Regions from separate parts of the Micromonospora sp. NPDC004336 genome, predicted to be linked through region 2. Evidence: riboswitches for the same ligand, from Rfam matches in the RefSeq annotation. Region 2 holds a riboswitch; each other region holds the start of a gene.
The links. Region 2 has a riboswitch for cyclic di-AMP ahead of ACWENR_RS27035 (C39 family peptidase). Riboswitches for the same ligand answer to the same signal wherever they lie in the genome.

Region 1 (4,956 bases), on a different contig from region 2:
CTCGCCGATGCAGTGGCGCATGGTGGGCCGGCGCGGGCGGCTGGCCTCGTGGACGGTGGTGGGCGATCCGGCGCAGACGGCGTGGACCGGGGACCCCGACGAGCTGGCCCGGGCCCGGGACCAGGCGCTGGGCCGGCGTAGGCGGCACCACTTCACCCTGACCACCAACTACCGCAACTCGGCGGAGATCTTCGCGGTGGCGGCGGCCGAGATCCGCCGGCTGCACCCCGACCTGCCGCTGCCCGTCGCCGTGCGCTCCACCGGCGTCCACCCGGTCGAGCTGGTGGTGCCGCCGGCGGGGCTGGAGACCGCGGTGGTGGAGGCGGCCACCGCGCTGCTCGCCGAGGTGGAGGGGACGGTCGGCGTGATCACGCCGGTGCCCCGCCGGGACGAGGTGGCGGGGTGGCTGGGCGGGCTGGGGGCGCCGCGCCTGCAGGTGGTGACCAGCCTGGAGGCCAAGGGCATGGAGTACGACGGGGTGGTCCTGGTCGCGCCGGGCGAGATCCGGGCGGACCCGGGCTCGGGGGTGCGGACGCTCTACGTCGCGCTGTCCCGGGCCACCCAGCGGCTGACCACCGTCGACCCGGTCGGCTGAGCCCCCGGCCGCCGGGCGGTCACTTGCACATATTGCGATGTGAACATAGCTTGGACGCGGGTCCGGACGGGTGACGGAGGTGGACGCGTGGGCGCAGGTCATGACCACCACCACGGGTCGGTCGCGAACGCCGCGCACCGCCACCGGGGTCGGCTCTGGGCCGCGTTCGCGCTGCTCGCCGCCCTGATGGTGGTGGAGGCGGCAGCCGCCTTCCGCACCGGCTCGCTGGCCCTGCTCAGCGACGCCGGGCACATGTTCACCGACGTGCTCGGCATCGGCATGGCGCTCGCCGCGATCACCGCCACCCGGCGGGCCGGCGCGGACCCGCAGCGCACCTTCGGCCTCTACCGGCTGGAGGTGCTGGCGGCCCTCGCCAACGCCGTGCTGCTCTCCGGCGTCGCGGTCTACGTGGTCGTCGAGGCGGTACGCCGGTTCGGCGACCCGCCGGAGGTGCTCGCCGGCCCGATGCTCGCCGTCGCCGTGCTCGGCCTGCTCGCCAACGTGGGCGCCTTCGCCCTGCTGCGCTCCGGCGCCAAGGAGAGCATCAACCTGCGGGGCGCGTACCTGGAGGTGCTGGGGGACCTGCTGGGGTCACTCGGCGTGATCGGCGCGGCCCTGCTGATCACCGCCACCGACTGGTGGTGGGCCGACCCGGTGGTCGCCGTGGCGATCGGGGCGTTCATCCTGCCCCGCACCTGGCGCCTCGGCCGCGCCGCGCTGCGCATCCTGGTGCAGGCGGCCCCGGAGCACCTCGAGGTCACCAGGGTGCACGACCGCCTGGCCGCCGTGCCCGGCGTCGCCGAGGTGCACGACCTGCACGTCTGGACGTTGACCTCCGGGATGGAGGTGGCCTCGGCGCACCTGACGACCGAGCCGGACGCGGAGGTGGGCGCGGTGCTCAGCGCGGCCCGGACGGCCCTGCACGACGACTTCCAGATCGAGCACGCCACGTTGCAGGTCGAGCCGGGAGCGTCCCCCGGGGTCTGCGGGTCGGTTGAGTGGTAATGAGCACAACCTTAAATCTGGGAGAGTATTGTCGACTTATGTCGGATTTGACGGTAAGCGGACAGGCACCCTCAGTCACACCCGCTGCATCAGTCACACCGGCACCGGTAGGCTCGGACCCGGCCCTCGCCAGGCGGCACCCACCGGTGCCGGCGACGGCCGCCGCCTAATCGCCCGGCGGGGCGAACCGGGGAACCATGTTCGTGGGGTGCATCCGCGTCAGCGGTAGGGATCTTCCGTCCCGAACCCGTCAGCTAACCCGGTCGGCGGCTGACGGAAGGACACGTGTATGCCAGTGATGGCACCTGTACGACGACGCGCCGCCCGGATGGCGGCCATGATCGCCGCGACGCTCGCCCTCGGCGCCGCGGTCGCCCCGGTCACCGCCGCCCCGGCGACGGCCGCCCCCCGCGCCGGCCTGCCGGCCGCGGCACCCGGACAGGACGCGGAGGGCGGCACCCCCGCCCTGCGGGCCCAACTGGAGGCCGCCAGCAAGGGCTACCTCGACGCCAAGCGGGCCCTCGACACCTCGGTCAAGCGGCAGCGGCAGCTCGCCGCGCAGCTCAAGACGACCGAGACCGAGCTCGCCGAACGGGCGGCCAAGGTCGGCGAGATCGCCGGGGTGGCCTACCGCACCGGCCGGCTCGGCGCCGCGTCCGCGCTGCTCAACAGCAACTCGCCGGACGGCTTCATGGACCGGGCCGCCGCCCTCGACGCGGTGGCCGCCAACGAGGACCGCGCGCTGCGCGACCTCCAGGAGACCCGCGACGCGGCCGTCCGCACCAAGCTCGCGCTCGACGGCGAGATCCGCGAACAGCGCAAGCAGGTCACGCTGATGGCCAAGCGCAAGGAGCAGGCCGAGCGGGCGCTGACGGTGGCCAACCGGAAGCAGCAACAGCAGTCCGCCGGGAGCGGCAGCGCGCCGCGCGGCACCTCGACCGCGACGGCGAAGCCGGCGCCGCGCAACTCCGACGGCTCCTGGCCGTCCGAGTCGTGCAGCGTCAACGACCCCACCCCCGCCAACGGCTGCATCACCCCGCGCACCCTGCACGCGCTCAACCAGGCCAAGGCGGCCGGCTTCACCCGCTACGTCTCCTGCTACCGCCCCGGCGGCTCCGGGGAGCACCCGAAGGGCCGGGCCTGCGACTTCGCCGCGCAGAAGGGCGGCTTCGGCGGCGACGCCACGGGCGGCGACCGGACGTACGGCAACAACCTGGCGACGTACTTCGTCAAGAACGCCGACCGGCTCGCCGTGCTCTACGTGATCTGGTACAGGCAGATCTGGCTGCCGAGCAGCGGGTGGAAGTCGTACAGCGGCGCCAACGGCGACCCGTCCAGCGACCACACCAACCACGTGCACCTGTCGGTCTACTGACGCCCCACGGCCCCGGTGACCCGCCCGTCGGGTCGCCGGGGCCGCGCCGTGCGTACGGCCGCTCGGCCCATGGGACCGCATCCCGCGCCGGGTGCCGGACCGTCCCGGCCGGGCGGCCCTGGCGTGCCGTCAGCCGGGCGGGCGGCGGTCCAGGGCGGCGCCGAGCCGGGCGGCCAGCCCCAGGTGGGCGGCGCGCGCCTGGCGGAAGGCGTAACCGAAGAGCGGCGCGGGCGCCGCGAGGGTGATCTCGACCTCTATCCGGACGACGCCGTCCGGCTCGGCACGCAGCCGGGTCCGGTTGCGCACGGTGGTGGCCGGCCACTGCCGCGCCACGGTGACGACCTCGTCCGGCCCGTCGGCCAGGACGTCGGCCCGGTAGGTGACCGGCAGGCGCAGCGGCCCCGCGGCCAGCCGGTCGGTGATGAGATAGCTCGCCCGCGCGCCGGGTCGGGACGGCGTCACCCGGCGGACCCGGACGATCAGCGGGTGCAGCTCCTCCTGCCGGGCCGGGTCGGCGAGCAGGCCGGCGGCCTCGGCCGGCGAGCAGCGCGCCTGGACGGTGTAGCTGAAGGAACCTCGCCTGAGCATCCGGCCTCCCCACCGTCGCGTCGCCCGATCGTCGCGCACCCGCGGCACCGAGGCAACGGCGCGCCGGTCCCCGTACGGATGTCGACCACCCGCCCACCTCTGCGACTACCGTCGGCTTCTGGCAGGTCACGACGTGTGTCGGTCGACGGAGGGCGGAGCATGAACGGGTACGACGGATGAGCGGGCACGTGATGGTCTTCGCGCCCACGCCCCGGCTGACGGTGACCGTCGACCAGCCCAGCGACGCCCCGGAGCTGCACCTGCACCCCGGCGGCCAGGGCGTCTGGCAGGCCCGGATGGTGATGTCGCTCGGCGTCGACGTGGTGCTCTGCACCGCCCTCGGCGGCGAGATCGGCCAGGTGCTGGAGCCGCTGCTGGTCAGCGAGGGGGTCGACCTCAAGGTGGTGCTGCGGGACTCGGGCAGCGGCGGGTACGTGCACGACCGGCGCGAGGGGTCCCGACGGGAGATCGTGGACGTGCCGGGCCAACCGCTCAGCCGGCACGAGCTGGACGAGCTCTACAACCTGGCGCTCGGCGAGGGGCTGCGCGCGACGGTCAGCGTGCTGAGCGGGCCGAACGAGCCCTCGCTGGTGCCGGCCGACCTCTACCGGCGCTTCGCCGCCGACCTCGGCGCCAACGGCGGCCGGGTGGTGGTCGACCTGGCCGGCGAGCACCTCACCGCGGTGCTGGACAGCGGCGTCTTCTTCCTCAAGGTCAGCCACGAGGAACTCATCGCCGACGGCCGGGCCGGCGGCGACGACGAGGAGCAGCTCACCCGGGCGATGTACGACCTGCACGCGGGCGGCGCCGAGAACGTCGTGGTGAGCCGGGCCGACGAGCCGGCCCTGGCCCTGGTCGACGGCGAGGTGTTCGAGGTGGAGATGCCCCGCCTGCAGGCCGCCGACCCGCGCGGGGCCGGCGACTCGATGACGGCCGGGGTGGCCGCCGTGGTCGCCCGGGGCGGGGACGTGCGCACCGCGATCCGGACCGGGGCGGCGGCCGGCGCGCTGAACGTGACGCGGCACGGCCTGGGCACCGGCCGGCTCGACTCGATCACCGGCCTGGTCGACCGGGTGCGGCTCGTGCCGGCCGGCAGCCGCCCGCAGGAGCGCACCACCCCCGACGAGCTGGCCGACCGGGCGGGCGAGCGATGACGCTGCGCGTACTGGTCACCAACGACGACGGGATCGCCGCGCCGGGCATCCAGGCGCTGGCCCGGGCGGCGGCGGACCGGGGTCTCGACGTGGTAGTCGCCGCTCCCCTGGAGGAGGCGAGCGGCACCAGCGCCGCGATGACCGCCGTGGAGCGGAACGGGCACGTGGTGGTCCACGAGCACCCGCTGCCGGAGCTACCGGGGGTGCCCGCGTTCGGGGTGGGGGGCTCGCCCGGCTTC
Region 2 (4,956 bases):
CGGCCGGCCGTTCCTGGTCATGCTGCGGGAGCCGGAGTTCCTGCCCGCCGTCGCCGCTGCCACCACCGCGCCCGTCGTCTACTGCCCGACGCTCAAGGCGATGGACGAGGCGCTGGTGCCCAGCCTGCGGGTCGCCTTCTACGTCAACCACGGCGCGAAGAACAGCCACTGCATCCGCTTCACCCAGCTGACCCACGTCCAGCTGCACCACGGCGACAGCGACAAGGCGCCCAGCGCCAACCCGGTCTCGGCCATCTTCGACCGGATCTTCGTCGCCGGCCAGGCCGCCGTCGAGCGGTACGCCCGCGCCGGCGTCGACATCCCGGCGGAGAAGTTCGTGGTGGTCGGCCGGCCGCAGGTCGAGTCGATCGAGGTCCGGCCGGAGCCGGCGCGCGGCCTCCCGCACCCGACGGTGCTCTACACGCCGACCTGGACGGGGCACCACGCGGACGCCAACTACTGCTCCCTGCCGGTGGCCGAGGCGCTGCTGCGCGGGCTGCTGGCGCGCGGCGCGACGGTGATCCTGCGGGCCCACCCCTACACGTCGCAGAACCCGGCCTCGGCGCGGCAGCTGGGGCGGCTCACCGAGCTGCTGGCCGCGGACCGGGCCCGCACCGGCCGGCCGCACGTCTTCGGCGCCGCCGCCCGCGAGCTGACCCTGGCCGAGTGCGCCAACCGCTCGGACGCGCTGGTCTCCGACGTGTCCGGGGTGATCTCCGACTACCTCTACTCGGGCAAGCCGTACGCGGTGACGGACATGGGCGGCGAGGGCGACCGGTTCGCCGAGCGCTTCCCGCTGGCCGGCTCGGGATACGTGCTGCGCCACGACATGGCAAACGTCGACGAGGTGCTGACCGCGCTGCTGGACACCGACCCGCTGGCCTCGGCCCGCTGGGCCACCCGGACCCGCTACCTGGGCGACTTCCCCGCCGACTCGTACGCCGAGGCGTTCCTCGACGCCGCCCGGCGGCAGCTCGACGCGGGCTGGAACCCGCCGGTGCCACGCGCCGCCGGCGGGGCCGACCTGCCGGTCGAGCCGGACGAGGCGACCCTCTCCCCCAGCGCCTGACCCGCCGCCCGGGACGGCGCGGCTCTCAGCGGTAGGGGTCGACGAGGGCCAGGACCGCCTCCGGGTCCTCGACGTGGGCGTTGTGGCCCAGGCCGGGCAGGGTGGCGACCGGTACGCCCAACTCCTTGAGCTGGGCGTCGGTGACCATGGGGTCGTGCTCGCCGCGGGCCAGCAGCACCGGCACGTCGGTCGCCGCCAGCAGGGCGGGCAGGTCCGGCTCGCCCACCGCGAACGCGGCCGGGTCCATCGCCAGCCGCCAGCGGCCGTCCACCTGCCGCAGCCCGGCCTCGACCACCGGGTGGTCCGGCGCGAAGAGGCCCGTCAGGCCGGCCACCCGCAGGTAGCGGCGGGCCGCCTCGTCCCGGCCGGCGAACCAGGCCACCGGGCGGCCGGCCAGTTCCCCGGCCCTGGCCAGCTCGGCCGGGGACCAGACGGCCTTGATGCCGAGCCCGACCACGGCGTCGACGGGCAGCCCCGCGGCGCGGGCGGCCAGCGCCAGCCCGACCACGCCGCCGAGGGAGTGCCCCAGCACGACGAGCCGGTCGCCCGCCGTGAGCCCCGCGGCGAGCCGGTCGGCCAGCCCGGCGAACGAGTACGCCGGCAGCGGCGGCGACCACCCGTGGCCGGCGAGGTCGGGCGCCAGCCACCGGCCCGGCCACCGGCGCTCCAACAGCGGCGCCCAGGGCAGCCACACGTCGCCGGTCGCGCCCATGCCGTGCAGCAGCAGGAGGACCCGCCGGCCGTCCCGGTCACCCGATTCATCGACCATGGCCCGCAGTGTGCCACCCGCCGGCCGCCCCGGCGAGGGCCGTGACCCGGAGACGACATCGGGCGCCGGCCCCGGGTGGGGGCCGACGCCCGACGGGTGTCGATCAGGCGGAGTAGCCGCGGGTGGCGGCCCAGTTCGCCAGGGCGATGGTGGACATCCAGTACGAGGCGGTCGCCGGGTTCGCCGAGTCGGCGATCTTCACCAGCCGCCCCTCGTCCTGGTAGCCCACGACGGCGACGTAGTGGCCGCCGGGGAACGAGTGCCAGCCCCCCTCGGTGTCCGTGGCGCTGCCGGCGACGTTCACCACGACACCCCGGCCGCCGGCGACGGCGGCGACCACGTCGGCCTGGAGGCGGTCCATCTGCGCCGGGGTCGCGGCGCTGCCCGGGATCATCCGGGTCCGATACGGGTCGCCCTTCACCGTCGCGTTCAGCACCCGGGTGGTGTCCTCGGCGGAGTCGGTGCCCATCTCGTCGGTGCCCAGCTGGGCGCCGAGGGCGTCCTGGCTGCGGGCGACGCCGGCGGCGCTGAGGGCGTGCCGGACGGCGGCGGGACCGCAGTTGTAGAAGGTCGTCTGGGCCTGGTAGTCGTAGTCCAGGGTCTTGGACTTCGGCGGCTTCGGCGACTCCGCCTTCCGGGTCACGTCGGGGTCCGGCCTGGTGCTGGTGGCGCTCGCCGAGGGAGCGCCGGACGTGGCCGGGGCGGCCGTCGACGGGACGGCCGCGGTCCGGGCCTCGCCACGGGAGGCCGCGGTGTCGTCACGCAGCTCGGTCACTGCCGCCGGGGCCTGCGCGGCGGCCGGCGAGGCGTCGCCGTCGGCCAGCAGCGCGCCGGTGCCGGACGCCAGCACGAGCGCGGCGGCCGACGCGGCGGCCACCTGGTAGGGACGCTCGGACGTCAGGCGGCGGAGCTGTCGCTTGAGGTGGTGCTTCATGGTTTCCTCCACGGGCTCGGGGGGTGAGCGGCCGTCGGTTCCTCACCGCAGGAGGAACCGACCGCACGGACGGCGTCCGGCGGTGGTGGACCACTCAGGGGATGCGCCCGGGATGCCGGGCGACGGGCGGTGACCGGTGGGTCAGCTCGTGGCGTACGGCCGGGCGAGCGCGGGCACCGCGGCGCCGTGGAGGCGGCGGCGGGGGGTGGCTGGGTGCTGCACGAGGAATGGAACTCCTTCCGACACCGCCGACCGGGTTAGCTGACGGATTCGGGCGGGAAGAACGCCCTACCACGGGCCGCAGCCCGCGGATTCACCCCGATGTTGCAGTGGGTCCCCGGCTCGCCTGTGCACGATTAGGCGGGTCGGCGCGGCGTCGCCTCTTGCGAACGGGTACCGCACCGGACGCGCCGACATTACTGGCCGGTCGGCGGCCTGCCAACCCGCTCCCACCTGCCTAAACCTTGATCGCGCGACTTTTTTGCGGGCAGCTCGACACTGACGTGACTCAATGGGACGACCGTTTCCACGCGCGCCTTCGGGCGACAACCGGACGAGCGGCCGACAATCGGCGTCGGATCGCCGGCGAAAATCGGCCGGGCCGCGCCGGATGACCGTTTCGGCTCCGCTGTGACCGGCGTCACCGAAATGCCGCCGCTCAGCCCACGCGGGCGGGGCGCCAGCGCGCGGCGGGCGCGGGACGGTGCGCGGCCGCCACCGCGCGGGCCGCCGGGAGCCGGCCCGGCCGGAGCCGGGCCGCCGCGGCGTACGCCTCCGTGGCCAGGGCGCGGGCCGCCTCGGCGGCCAGGTCGGCGTCCCGCCACGCGAGGCGCTCCCGCTCGGCGGCGGCCCGGTAGGCGGCCCGCTTCGCGTCGCGCACCGCCCGGGCCAGGACGATCTCCTGCTCCGCCGGGTGCCGTCGGGGATCCCAGCCCGACCGGTGGCCGAACACGTCGCTGAGCTGGCGGGCGGTCAGGTCGCCGCGCCAGTGGGCGGCCATCGCCGCGTGGTGCAGCCAGCGCTCGCGGGCGGCGTACTCGGCGGGCGTGCGCGGGGTGCGCGGAGCAGGCAGGAGGGCGGCCCCGGTGAACCGGCGGGCGGCGGTCTCCGCCTCGTCGTACGCCTGCCACGCCCGGTCGACCGCCTCCTGCGCGGCGAGCCAGTCGGCCCGCAGCCGGCGGGCGGTACGCGCGGCGCGGTTCGCCGCGACGGCCACCTCCTCGGCGTAGCGGCGCAGGTCGGCCGCCTCGGTCGCGGGGTCGTCGGCGGGCGGGGCGGCCGGCGCGTCGGCGGGCGGGACCCGCTCCGGGCGGGCGACCAGGACGGCGAGCACGGTCAGGGCCAGCAGGAGCAGGGCGGACCAGATGGCGGCGGCCCGTGGCACCCCGATCAGGAACTGGTAGAGGACGTTCTCCATGGTCGGCACCTCACGGGTAGCGAGTGCGGCAGCGGGGGCACCCGGCGGCGCGGCGCGGCCCGACGGGTGCGGATGGGGTGGAAGGCGAAGCAGGGGCACCTCGCGGCCCCTGAGGCAGCGGCAGGCCCTCGCCGACGCCTGGGGCGGACACGGTCCCGGGGCCGGTCGCCGGCCCTGCGGGGGTGGTGCGGCTCAGCCGCGCGGCGGGGCGCGGGGGCCGGTGGTGCCCGGGACGCGCGGGGCCGGGTCGATGGCCGGGCCGACCGCGATCGTCGCCGCGGCCGGGCCCGGATCGGCCGCGGGGGCGAGGGCGACGGGGCCGGCGGCGGCCCGCTCGTCGGCGCCCCCGGCCTCGCGGTCGCCGACGCCGGGGCCCGGCAGGCCGACGGCGACCGCCGGAGCGAGGCCCGCCGCGAACGGCGGCACGGCGAGGGAGGCCGCCGCGAACGGCGGCACCGCGAGGGAGGCCGCCGGGACGGGGCCCGTCTTGCCCGGGGAAACATGCGCGGGGAGCGTCACGGCAGGGGCCGGGGCGGCGGACGGCGGACCGGCGGGGGCCGAGGCGGCGGCGGGGAGCGCCCCCGCGCCGACGGCGAACGCGACCGCGACCGCGAGCCCGGCGAGCAGCCGCGCGGCCCACCGCGCCACCCACCACAGGGGACAGGTGAGCACGACGGGCAGCACGCGACCACGCTACCGCCGACGCCGCCGGTCCGCATCGCCGCCGGGCGTGTCGCCACGGACCGCTCCGGCCAGGTGGACGGGCG
Region 3 (4,956 bases), on a different contig from region 2:
GTCCGCGGCGCGCGTCGCGGCGACCGTGGAATGCGTCGCGGCGGCGGTCCGCGGCACCACGTCGGCGGTCCGCGTCACGGCGATGGCGGCCCGCGGCACCACGTCGGCGGTCCGCGTCACGGCGATGGCGGCCCGCGTCACCACGTCGGCGGCCCGCGTCGCATCAGTGGCTCCCGTCACGGCGGCGGCCCGCGTCACGGCGGCGGAGTGCGGCGCGGACTCGGCGGCGGAGCGCGGCGCCGTGGCAGCGGGTCGGGTCGCGGCGTCGGCGTGCGTCGCGGCGTCGGCGGAGTGGCCCGTGCCGTGCGTGCCGTGGCCGAGGGTGTGCATCGCGGCGAGCCCGAGCAGCGTGCCGACGAGCAGCGGGATCCGCGCCCATCGCCCCGCCGTCGCCGTCGCCGTCCGCACACCCCCACGCTAGCCGGCCGCAGCCGGTTCTCCTCCGGGGCGACCCGCGCAACCGGCGGTGGCCCGCGCCTCGACACCAGCCCGCACGACCTGCGGCCGGATGTCGGGATGGCTACCATTCGGCCGGTGAGCCTCCGAAATCCGCACCGCCCGCGTCGCCACCCGCGTCGGGCGGCGGCACCCACCGCCCGGTCCCGCGCCCGCCGGGCGGGCACGGGGCGTCACCGCTCCGCCACCCCGGGGGGATCCGGCGCGGCGGTCGACCCGGGCCGCTGAACCGACCGGCCCGCCGGCACGTACCCCGCCCTGGAATCGTTGGGAGACACTCGATGGGCGCCGACCACACCCGTCCCGCACCGTCCGCCCCGCCGGGGGTGCGCCGGATCCTCGTCGCGACGGTGGTGCCCCTCTTCGTCGCCACCCTGGTCGCGGCCCTGGCGCTCTGGCCGTGGGACGCCCCCGACGCGGCTCCCGGCGCCGACCCGCCCCGCCACCACGGCACGGTGACGCGGGTGGTGACCGAGCCGTGCCCACCCACCCCGGAGACACCGGAGGGGTCCCCGGGGGCCGCGGCGGGCCCCTGCGGCACCGTCACGGTGCGGGTGGACGACGGCCCCGCCGCCGGGCAGCAGGTGGAGACGCCGGTGCCGGCCGGGCCCGGCGCGCCGACGGTCGAGGTCGGCGACGAGATCATCCTGGTCCAGCTCACCGACCCCGCCGACCCCTCGGTGAGCACCTACAACATCGCCGAGCACCAGCGCGGCGAGCCGCTGCTCTGGCTGGTGGCGCTCTTCGCCGCGGCGATCGTCGCGTTCGGGCGCTGGCGCGGGCTCGCCGCGCTGGCCGGCCTGGCGGCGAGCTTCGCCATCCTGCTCACCTTCGTGCTGCCCGGCATCAGCGCCGGCCGCTCGCCGCTGCTGGTCGCGGTCGTCGGCGCCGCTCTGATCATGTTCGTGGTGCTCTACCTGACGCACGGGGTGACGGCACAGACCTCGGTCGCCGTGCTCGGCACGCTCGGCAGCCTGGTGCTGACCGGGATCCTGGGCACGATCGCCACCGCGGCGACGCACCTGACCGGCTTCGGCAGCGAGGACGCCACCACGCTGTCGATGTTCCAGGCCGACGTCGACCTGCACGGCCTGCTGCTCGCCGGGATCATCATCGGCTCCCTCGGCGTGCTCGACGACGTCACGGTGACCCAGGCCGCGACGGTCGGCGAGCTGGCGCACGCCAACCCCGGGCTGTCCCGGACGCAGCTCTACCGGGCGGCGACACGGGTCGGCCGCGCCCACATCGCCTCCACGGTCAACACGATCGTGCTGGCGTACGCCGGCGCCTCGCTGCCGGTGCTGCTCCTGCTGACCGCCGACTCCCGGGCGGTGACCCAGATCCTGACCAGCGAGTTCCTGGCCCAGGAGATCGTCCGCAGCGCGGTCGCCACGCTGGGCCTGATCGCCGCCGTGCCGCTGACCACCGGCCTCGCGGCCCTGGTGACCACGGCGGGCCGGCGCGGCGGCGGGTCCGCCACCGACGGCGCCGCCCCGACCCCGCCGGCTCCCCGGCCGGCGGCCGACCGCTCCGAGGCGCTCGAGGCCCTCGGCGGGCCGCGCGCCGGCAGGGCGCCCTCCGCCGCCCCCGCCGGGTGGCCGGACCGAGACGGGAGCACGGACACCGCATGGTGACACTCCTCAGCGTGACCGATCAGGACCCCTCGCCTGATAAACGCGTCACTGGTCACCCTCCGCCCTTACGAAATAACGCATTTAGTCGGCTTAGGGACGTAGATCCCCGGGAGGGCTGTCGGGTAACCTCGCTGCCGGTCACCGCCGAAGGCGCGCAGCGGCGCCTGCGGTGCCGCCGCCCAATCGCCACCAGGCGAGCCGGGGACCCAGGTACGTGGGGTGAATCCGCGACAGCGGTAGGGGCCACTTCCGCCCCGAACCCGTCAGCTAACCCGGTCGGCGGTCGACGGAAGGAAACACTGTGACGGCACCCCTACGCCGCTGGTTGACACCTGTGGTGGCCGTGATCGCCGCCCTGGCCGTCTTCGTCGGGCCCCTCCCGGCGGCGGCCGCACCAACCACACCGCCCCAGCCCTCCGGGCACGGGGACGACGAACCCAAGCTGCTCAACGACCTGATCGAGTCGCGCAACCGCAGCTACGTCCAGGCCAAGTCCAAGCTCGCGAAGTCGAAGAAGCGCCAGCTCGAACTGGCCCTGGAGGTCGACCGGGCGCAGGCCGAGCTGGCGGCGCTGGCGCCGCAGGTGAGCCAGATCGCCGCCCAGTCCTACCGCACGGGGCGGATCGGCGCGGTGTCGATGCTGCTGGACACCGCCAGCCCCGACTCGTTCGTCCGACGCGCCGCCGCGCTCGACGAGCTGAACCTGGTCAACTCCAAGAAGCTCGCCGAGGTCAACGCGGTCAAGAAGCGTGCCGAGCAGGCCAAGCTGGCCCTCGACGCCGAGGTCCGCGAGCAGACGAAGCTGACCAACGAGATGGCCCGCGGCAAGCGCGAGGCGGAGAAGGCCCTCGCGCTCGTCGGCGGCAGGGGGCTGACCGGCGGCAAGGTGGTCGCCACCTCGCCGGTGGCCCGGATGGGGCCGGGTCGCACCTCCGACGGCGACTGGAAGCCGCTGTCCTGCACCGAGGACGACCCCACCACCTCCGGCTGCATCACCGCGCGCACCCTGCACATGTACAAGGAGGTGAAGCGGGCCGGGTTCAACCGGTTCGTGGGCTGTTACCGCTCCGGCGGGCCGTACGAGCATCCGAAGGGCCGGGCCTGCGACTGGTCGCTGCAACGCAGCGGCTTCTCCCCCTGGCACAACGACGACACCTACATGTACGGCAACAACCTGACCGCGTTCCTGGTGCGTAACGCCGACCGGCTCGGCATCTACTACGTGATCTGGAACCGGCAGATCTGGTTCCCGGCGACCGGCTGGAAGTCCTACAGCGGCCCGTCGAACCACACGGACCACGTGCACGTGTCACTGCTCTGACGCCGTACGACGACACAGGGCCGCCCCGCGTCCGCGGGGCGGCCCTTTCGCTTCGTGAGGCGGGTCAGGCGACGGCAGCCGAGGCGGCCGTCGTCGCTTCGTGGCGCGGGTCAGGCGACGGCAGCCGCGTGGGCCCCGTCGGAGGCGGCCCGCGCCCCGTCGGCCGCGCCCAGGTGGGCCGGCACGGAGGCCACCACCCGCGCCTCGCCGGCGGCCAGCCGGTACGACATGCCGACCACGGCGCACCGCCCGGCGGCCACCTCGGCGGCGAGCACGGCCGACCGGTCCAGCATCGCCTCGACGGTGCACCCGATGTGGATGTCGACGATGCGGTCGATGTCGTCCACGCCCTCGGCCGCGGCGCGGCGCAGGCTGGGCACCACGGCGTCGACCACGGCCGGCAGGTGCCCCGGCGGGAGGGCGCCGGTGGCGTCCGCGGCACGGGCGGCCTGGACGGCCCCGCAGGAGTCGTGCCCGAGCACCACCACCAGCGGCGTGCCCAGGACCGTCACCGCGTACTCCACGCTGCCCAGCACCTCGGGCCCGACGGTGTGCCCGGCGGTGCGGACGACGAAGAGGTCGCCGAGGCCGCGATCGAAGATGATCTCGGCGGCGAGCCGGGAGTCGGAGCAGCCGACGATGACCGCGAACGGGTGCTGCCCGTCGGCGACCGCGGCGCGGTGCCCGGCGTCCTGGTTGGGGTGGCGCGGGGCGCCGGTCACGAAGCGCCGGTTGCCGGCGTGCAGCTCGGCGAGCGCCTGCGCGGGATCGGCCGGAGTGTCCGACGCGGCCCCTACGGCGGCGGCTCCCGTGGCCGGCCGCGCGGAATCCTGCTCCGGGCCCGGCCGAGTGCCGGGGGATCCGGGACGACTCATCTCCCTCACCTTGCCCCTCACGTGAAAGACCTGGTCATCCCGGCCGACGCTGGACGCGGGCTGTCCCCACGTTCACACGCACCCGAAGGTACGTCAAGGGATGCGTGATATGCGCTTCATATGTTTGTGCGCACCCGGCGGGGACGGGCGAGGGCCCGGCGGAAAACCCGAAGGGTCCGCCATACGATGGGCGACATGGCGACGACAGGGGAGAACGGGAGCACCCGGAACTGGACGTTCCTCACCAACCACGGTCACGTGCTGCTCGCCATCGCCCGTAACCCCACCGCCCGGCTGCGCGACGTCGCGGACGAGGTGGGCGTCACCGAACGCGCCGCCCAGGCGATCGTCGCGGACCTGGAGGCCGGCGGTTACCTGTACCGCACCCGGGTGGGCCGGCGCAACGAGTACACGCTCAACCCGGCCGGCCGGTTCCGGCACCCCGCCGAGGCGGACCGACAGGTCGGCGCGCTGCTGGCCCTCTTCGCGGACGACGACGCAGAGGGCGCCGACCGCGCCTGAGGCCGCAGGCCGACGCGGCCTGAGCTGGCAGGCCTGCTCGTCCCGGAACTCCTGGTCGTGGTCCGGATCCGGCCGGGGCGCCCGGCGGGCCGGACGGTCAGCCGCCGCGGGCGACGGGGCCGATCAGCTGGCGTTCGGTGGGGGTCAT
Region 4 (4,956 bases), on a different contig from region 2:
CGAGGCGGGGCTCGTCGGCGGCGAATTCGGACCAGGAAGCCATGCCGACATTCTATCGAACACGTGTACGAACAGGTAGTCCGACACGCAGGTCACGCACATCGCTCGCTATGGTGTTCCGATGCTGCTCTCCGACCGCGACCTGGTCTCCGAGATCAAGGCGGGCACGCTCGCGCTGGAGCCCTTCGAGCCGACGCTGGTGCAGCCGTCCAGCATCGACGTACGCCTCGACAGGCTGTTCCGGGTCTTCAACAACCATCTCTACACCCACATCGACCCGGCCATGCAGCAGGACGACCTGACGTCGATGGTCGAGGTGCCCGAGGGCGAGCCGTTCGTGCTGCACCCGGGCGAGTTCGTGCTCGCCTCGACGCTGGAGGTCATCTCGCTCGGCGACCAGCTCGCCGGGCGGCTGGAGGGCAAGTCGAGCCTGGGCCGGCTCGGCCTGCTGACCCACTCCACCGCGGGCTTCATCGACCCCGGCTTCTCCGGCCACGTGACGCTGGAGCTGTCCAACGTGGCCAACCTGCCCATCACCCTCTGGCCGGGGATGAAGATCGGCCAGCTCTGCATCTTCCGGCTCTCGTCGCCGGCCGAGCACCCGTACGGCTCGGCGGTCTACGGCTCCCGCTACCAGGGGCAGCGCGGCCCGACCCCGAGCCGCGCCTGGCAGCACTGGCGCACCTGGCCGACCCGCTGACCCGACCGGCGGGCCTGCGGAGGGCCCCCGCCGCGCAGGGGCCCTCCGCACGGTTCAGCCGGGCCGGCCGTAGCTGTGGATCGGGCCGTCGTCGACCTTCTTCATCTTGACCGGCACCCCGGCGCGGGAGGCGTGCACCACCCAACCTCCGCCGACGTACATGCCGACGTGGTGCAGGTCGCTGTAGTAGAAGACCAGGTCGCCCGGGCGCAGCTCGCCCCGGCTGACGGTGGCGGTGACCCGGCGCTGCTGCGCGGCGTTGTGCGGCAGCGAGACACCCGCCTTCGCCCAGGCGGCGAGCATCAGGCCCGAGCAGTCGTACGAGTCGGGCCCCTCGGCACCCCAGACGTAGGGCTTGCCGATCTGGGCGCAGGCGAACTTCACCGCCGTGCCGGCCCCGCCGCCCGGATAGCTGGCCGGGCAGGGGGCGGGCCGCAGCGGGCCGCCCCCGCCGCTGCCGTAGATCCGCAGCCGCAACTTCTGCAACCGGTCGATCTCGGCGTTGATCTGCTTCTTCTTCGCCGCGAGCTGGGCCTCGGTCCGGCCGAGCTGGACGACCATCTCGTCCAGCGGCGCCTTCTTCGCGGCCAGCCGGTCGCGCAGCTCGGCGACCTGCCGCACGTCCTGCTGCTGGTGCTGGGCGAACCGGTCGAGCAGTTCGAGCTGCCCGACCATCTGGTCCGGCGAGCGGCTGCCCAGCAGGGCGTTGACGGCGGAGACGTTCTCGCCCTTGTAGGCGCGGACGGCCAGCGCGTTGACCTTCTCCATCGCCTGGTCGACCTGCTCCTGGAGCGGCGCGATCTGCCTGGCGAGCGCGTCGGCCTGCCGGCGCCTGGCGGCCAGGTCCTGGCGGGTGGCGTTGTGTCGTTCGATGATCGGTTCGAGCTTGTTCCAGTCCTCGTCGATCTGGCGCTCGATCTCGGCGACCGTCGGTTCGGCGTGGGCCGCCGTGGCGCCGCCGGTCAGGACGACGGCGAACGCGGCCAGGGCGGCGAGGGCGGTGGTGCAGCGGTACCAGCGTGGGCGCGGCGCAGCCGTCGTCGGGCCGGCGATGACCGGCCGTGCCGACGGTGGCCGCGGGGCATGGTGTGCCACCGGGGTCCGTACTCCTTCTTCCCGTACCGCCTACCGGGTTAGCTGACGGGTTCGGGCGGGAAGGGGACGCCCTACCGCAGAGGCTGCGGATTCACCCCGGGTACCTGGGTCCCCGGCTCGCTCGGGAGCGACTCGGCGGTGTCGGACCGTCACCGCCCCGGATGGGCGGACTGTCACCGGCCCGACGAATGACCAGAGTAGAGACGGTCGTTATCGATCCGCAACCCGTCGCGCCGTGACACACCGTATTCACCTGGGCCGAGGGAACGCGCAACCCCGGCAACGAAGATTTTCTTCCTGTTGAATAGAGAGATCGAAATGTATTGACGAGAGCCGCCGGCCGGAGCGAAGGTGACCCCACATCCGCCCGTAGAACTGGGGGTCTGATGCACCTGACAGCGACATCGAGGAGCAGACGCGTCCTGCTGGCCGCCGCCGTCGCGGCAGCTCTGGCGGCGACGCCGCTCACCGCCGCCGGATCCGCCGCCGCCGCGCCGACGGCCGACCGGCAGCAGCAGTACGCCGCCGCGTCCGCCGAGTACGGCGTGCCGGAGAGCGTCCTGCTCGGAGTCTCCTACCTGCAGTCCCGCTGGGACACCAACGCCGGCACACCGAGCACCAGCGGCGGCTACGGACCGATGCACCTCACCGACGCGGAGCACGTCGCCGCCCAGTCGGGGGGCACCCACCACGACGAGGGCACCGAGGACCCGCGCGGCGACGACTCCCGCCCGTCCCTGGCCGAGGCGCACGAGCCGCCGCCCGCGGCACCCCCCGCCGAGGCCGCGCTGCGGACGCTCGACGCCGCCGCCGAGCTCACCGGCGCCAGCGAGGAGGCACTGCGCACCGACGTCACGGCGAACATCCGGGGCGGGGCGGCGCTGCTGGCCGCGTACCAGAGGGAGATCGGCGCCCCGGTCGGCGCCGACACCGACCCGGCGGCCTGGTACGGCGCGGTGGCCCGCTACTCCGGCGCGGACAGCGCCGACGCCGCGGCGGCCTTCGCCGACGAGGTCTACGGCACCATCAACACCGGCGACAGCCGGCTCACCGACGACGGGCAGCGGGTCAGCCTGCCCGCCCGCGTGGTGCAGCCGCAGCGCACCTGGCTGGACCGGCTCAACCTGCGCAAGCTCGCCCGGCCCGACGGGCTGGAGTGCCCCGACACCATCTCCTGCGAGTGGATCCCGGCGCCCTACGAGAAGTACGGCCCCGGCGCGGGCGACTACGGCAACCACGACCTCTCCGACCGGCCCAACCGGCAGAAGATCGAGTACATCGTCATCCACGACACCGAGGGCTACTTCGGGCCGAGCGTCAACCTGGTCAAGGACCCGCGGCGGGTGGGCTGGCACTACACCTTGCGCTCGGTGGACGGCCACATCGCCCAGCACATCAAGACCAAGGACGTCGGCTGGCACGCCGGCAACTGGTACGTGAACTCGAAGTCCATCGGCCTCGAACACGAGGGCTTCGCGGGGCACGGCACCTGGTACACCGAGGCGATGTACCGCACCTCCGCCAAGCTGGTCCGCCACCTGGCACTGCGGTACAACATCCCGCTGGACCGGCAGCACATCATCGGGCACGACAACGTCCCCGGCACCGTGGCGTCGACCGTGCGCGGCATGCACTGGGACCCGGGCCCGTACTGGGACTGGTCGCACTACTTCGACCTGCTCCGGGCGCCCTTCAGGTCAACCGGCACGCCGCACACCGGGCTGGTCACCATCGACCCGGACTTCGCCACCAACCAGCCGGAGTTCACCGGCTGCAACCGACAGCCGCCGGGCGTGCCGAACCCGCCGCCGCCGGTGGCTCCGTGCCCGCTGCGCGGCTCCTCCGCGGTGATCCTGCACAGCGCGCCGAGCCACGACGCGCCGCTGGTCAACGACATCGCGCTGCGGCCCGACGGCACCCCGAACACCATGTACGTCTCCGACCACGGGGCCCGGGCCTCGGCGGGGCAGACGTACGCCCTGGCGGGGGTGCAGGGAGACTGGACCGCGATCTGGTACCTCGGCCAGAAGGCGTGGTTCCACAACCCCGCCTCGAAGCCGACCGCGAAGTGGTCCGTCGGCTTCGTGGTGACCCCGAAGGCCGGCAAGGCCACCATCCCCGTCTACGGCCGGGCCTACCCGGAGCAGGCGGCCTACCCGGCCGGCGTGCCCTACCAGGCGATCTCGCCGCTCCAGTACACCCTCTCCGCCGGCCAGCGGTACGCCGTCGGCACCGTGCTCCCCGGCGAGTACTACCGGGCCGTCACCTTCGACGGATCCGCACCGGGTGACTGGACGGTGATCCGCGGCGACAACAGGTACGTGCAGATCCAGTTCGGACACCGGATCATGTACGTCGACCTGGCCGACGTGAACCTGCTGCCGTCCCCACTGGGCGCGCCCGGCTGACCCGTCCCGACGGTCCCGGCGCAGGCCGGCCCGAGCACGACGAGGGCCCCCGGTCGACTCGACCGGGGGCCCGCTCGCGCGGTGGTGCGCCGGATCAGCCGGGCCTGCGGAACCCGGCCACCGGCATGGTGTTGATGCTGGAGACGTTTACCGGCTTGCCGGCCCGGGGCGCGTGCACCATCTTGTCGTTGCCGAGGTAGAGGCCGACGTGGTGCAGGTCGCTGAAGAAGAAGACCAGGTCACCCGGGCGCGCCTCGGAGCGCGGGATGGCCTTGCCCTCGTTCCACTGGGCGCCCGTGAAGTGCGTCAGGTGGATGCCCGCCGCCTTGTAGGCGTACTGGGTCAGACCGGAGCAGTCGAACGAGTTCGGGCCGGTCGCCCCCCACACGTACGGGTCGCCGACCTGGGCGCACGCCGTCCGGATCGCGGTCCGGGCCGCGTCGCTGACCACGCCGTTGATGGTCGGGCACTTCTCCGTCTTGACGGTCGTCACCGGCAGCGACGCCTCGAGCTTCTTGATGTCGGCGTCGATCTGCTTCTTCTTCGCCGCCAGGTCGTTCTGCTGCTTCGTCTGCGAGACGATGAGCGCGTCGAGCTTCTGCTTCTCCGCGTCGTACTTCTCGCGGACCTTGGTCACGCCCTCGAGCTGCCGGCGCTCGTTCGCGGCCAGCCGGTCGAGGAGGGTCAGCTGCTCGGTGAGCGCGTCCGGCTTGGCGCTCACCAGCAGCGCGCCGATCTCCTGCGACGGGCCGG

Region 1: linked by a shared signal. The riboswitch ahead of ACWENR_RS05365 (coiled-coil domain-containing protein) and the one ahead of ACWENR_RS27035 (C39 family peptidase) in region 2 are both predicted to bind cyclic di-AMP.
Region 3: linked by a shared signal. The riboswitch ahead of ACWENR_RS05060 (coiled-coil domain-containing protein) and the one ahead of ACWENR_RS27035 (C39 family peptidase) in region 2 are both predicted to bind cyclic di-AMP.
Region 4: linked by a shared signal. The riboswitch ahead of ACWENR_RS12955 (NlpC/P60 family protein) and the one ahead of ACWENR_RS27035 (C39 family peptidase) in region 2 are both predicted to bind cyclic di-AMP.

The regions. Positions count from the first base shown of each region.
Region 1 is NZ_JBSGDY010000013.1:48,932-53,887, forward strand. It holds gene ACWENR_RS05355 (HelD family protein) at 1-595, shown strand, start outside; gene ACWENR_RS05360 (cation diffusion facilitator family transporter) at 683-1,600, shown strand; cyclic di-AMP (ydaO/yuaA leader) riboswitch at 1,754-1,885, shown strand; gene ACWENR_RS05365 (coiled-coil domain-containing protein) at 1,899-2,975, shown strand; gene ACWENR_RS05370 (SRPBCC family protein) at 3,105-3,563, opposite strand; gene ACWENR_RS05375 (1-phosphofructokinase family hexose kinase) at 3,740-4,717, shown strand; gene surE (5'/3'-nucleotidase SurE) at 4,714-4,956, shown strand, end outside.
Region 2 is NZ_JBSGDY010000198.1:250-5,205, forward strand. It holds partial or broken gene ACWENR_RS27025 (CDP-glycerol glycerophosphotransferase family protein) at 1-1,069, shown strand, start outside; gene ACWENR_RS27030 (alpha/beta fold hydrolase) at 1,095-1,838, opposite strand; gene ACWENR_RS27035 (C39 family peptidase) at 1,942-2,772, opposite strand; cyclic di-AMP (ydaO/yuaA leader) riboswitch at 3,004-3,145, opposite strand; gene ACWENR_RS27040 (hypothetical protein) at 3,431-4,189, opposite strand; gene ACWENR_RS27045 (hypothetical protein) at 4,382-4,873, opposite strand.
Region 3 is NZ_JBSGDY010000012.1:62,356-67,311, reverse strand. It holds gene ACWENR_RS05070 (hypothetical protein) at 1-408, opposite strand, end outside; gene ACWENR_RS05065 (YibE/F family protein) at 738-2,090, shown strand; cyclic di-AMP (ydaO/yuaA leader) riboswitch at 2,257-2,387, shown strand; gene ACWENR_RS05060 (coiled-coil domain-containing protein) at 2,392-3,411, shown strand; gene ACWENR_RS05055 (carbonic anhydrase) at 3,522-4,286, opposite strand; gene ACWENR_RS05050 (helix-turn-helix transcriptional regulator) at 4,473-4,808, shown strand; gene ACWENR_RS05045 (hypothetical protein) at 4,906-4,956, opposite strand, start outside.
Region 4 is NZ_JBSGDY010000047.1:521-5,476, forward strand. It holds partial or broken gene ACWENR_RS12945 (pyridoxamine 5'-phosphate oxidase family protein) at 1-43, opposite strand, end outside; gene dcd (dCTP deaminase) at 122-700, shown strand; gene ACWENR_RS12955 (NlpC/P60 family protein) at 755-1,795, opposite strand; cyclic di-AMP (ydaO/yuaA leader) riboswitch at 1,808-1,943, opposite strand; gene ACWENR_RS12960 (N-acetylmuramoyl-L-alanine amidase) at 2,182-4,203, shown strand; gene ACWENR_RS12965 (C40 family peptidase) at 4,298-4,956, opposite strand, start outside.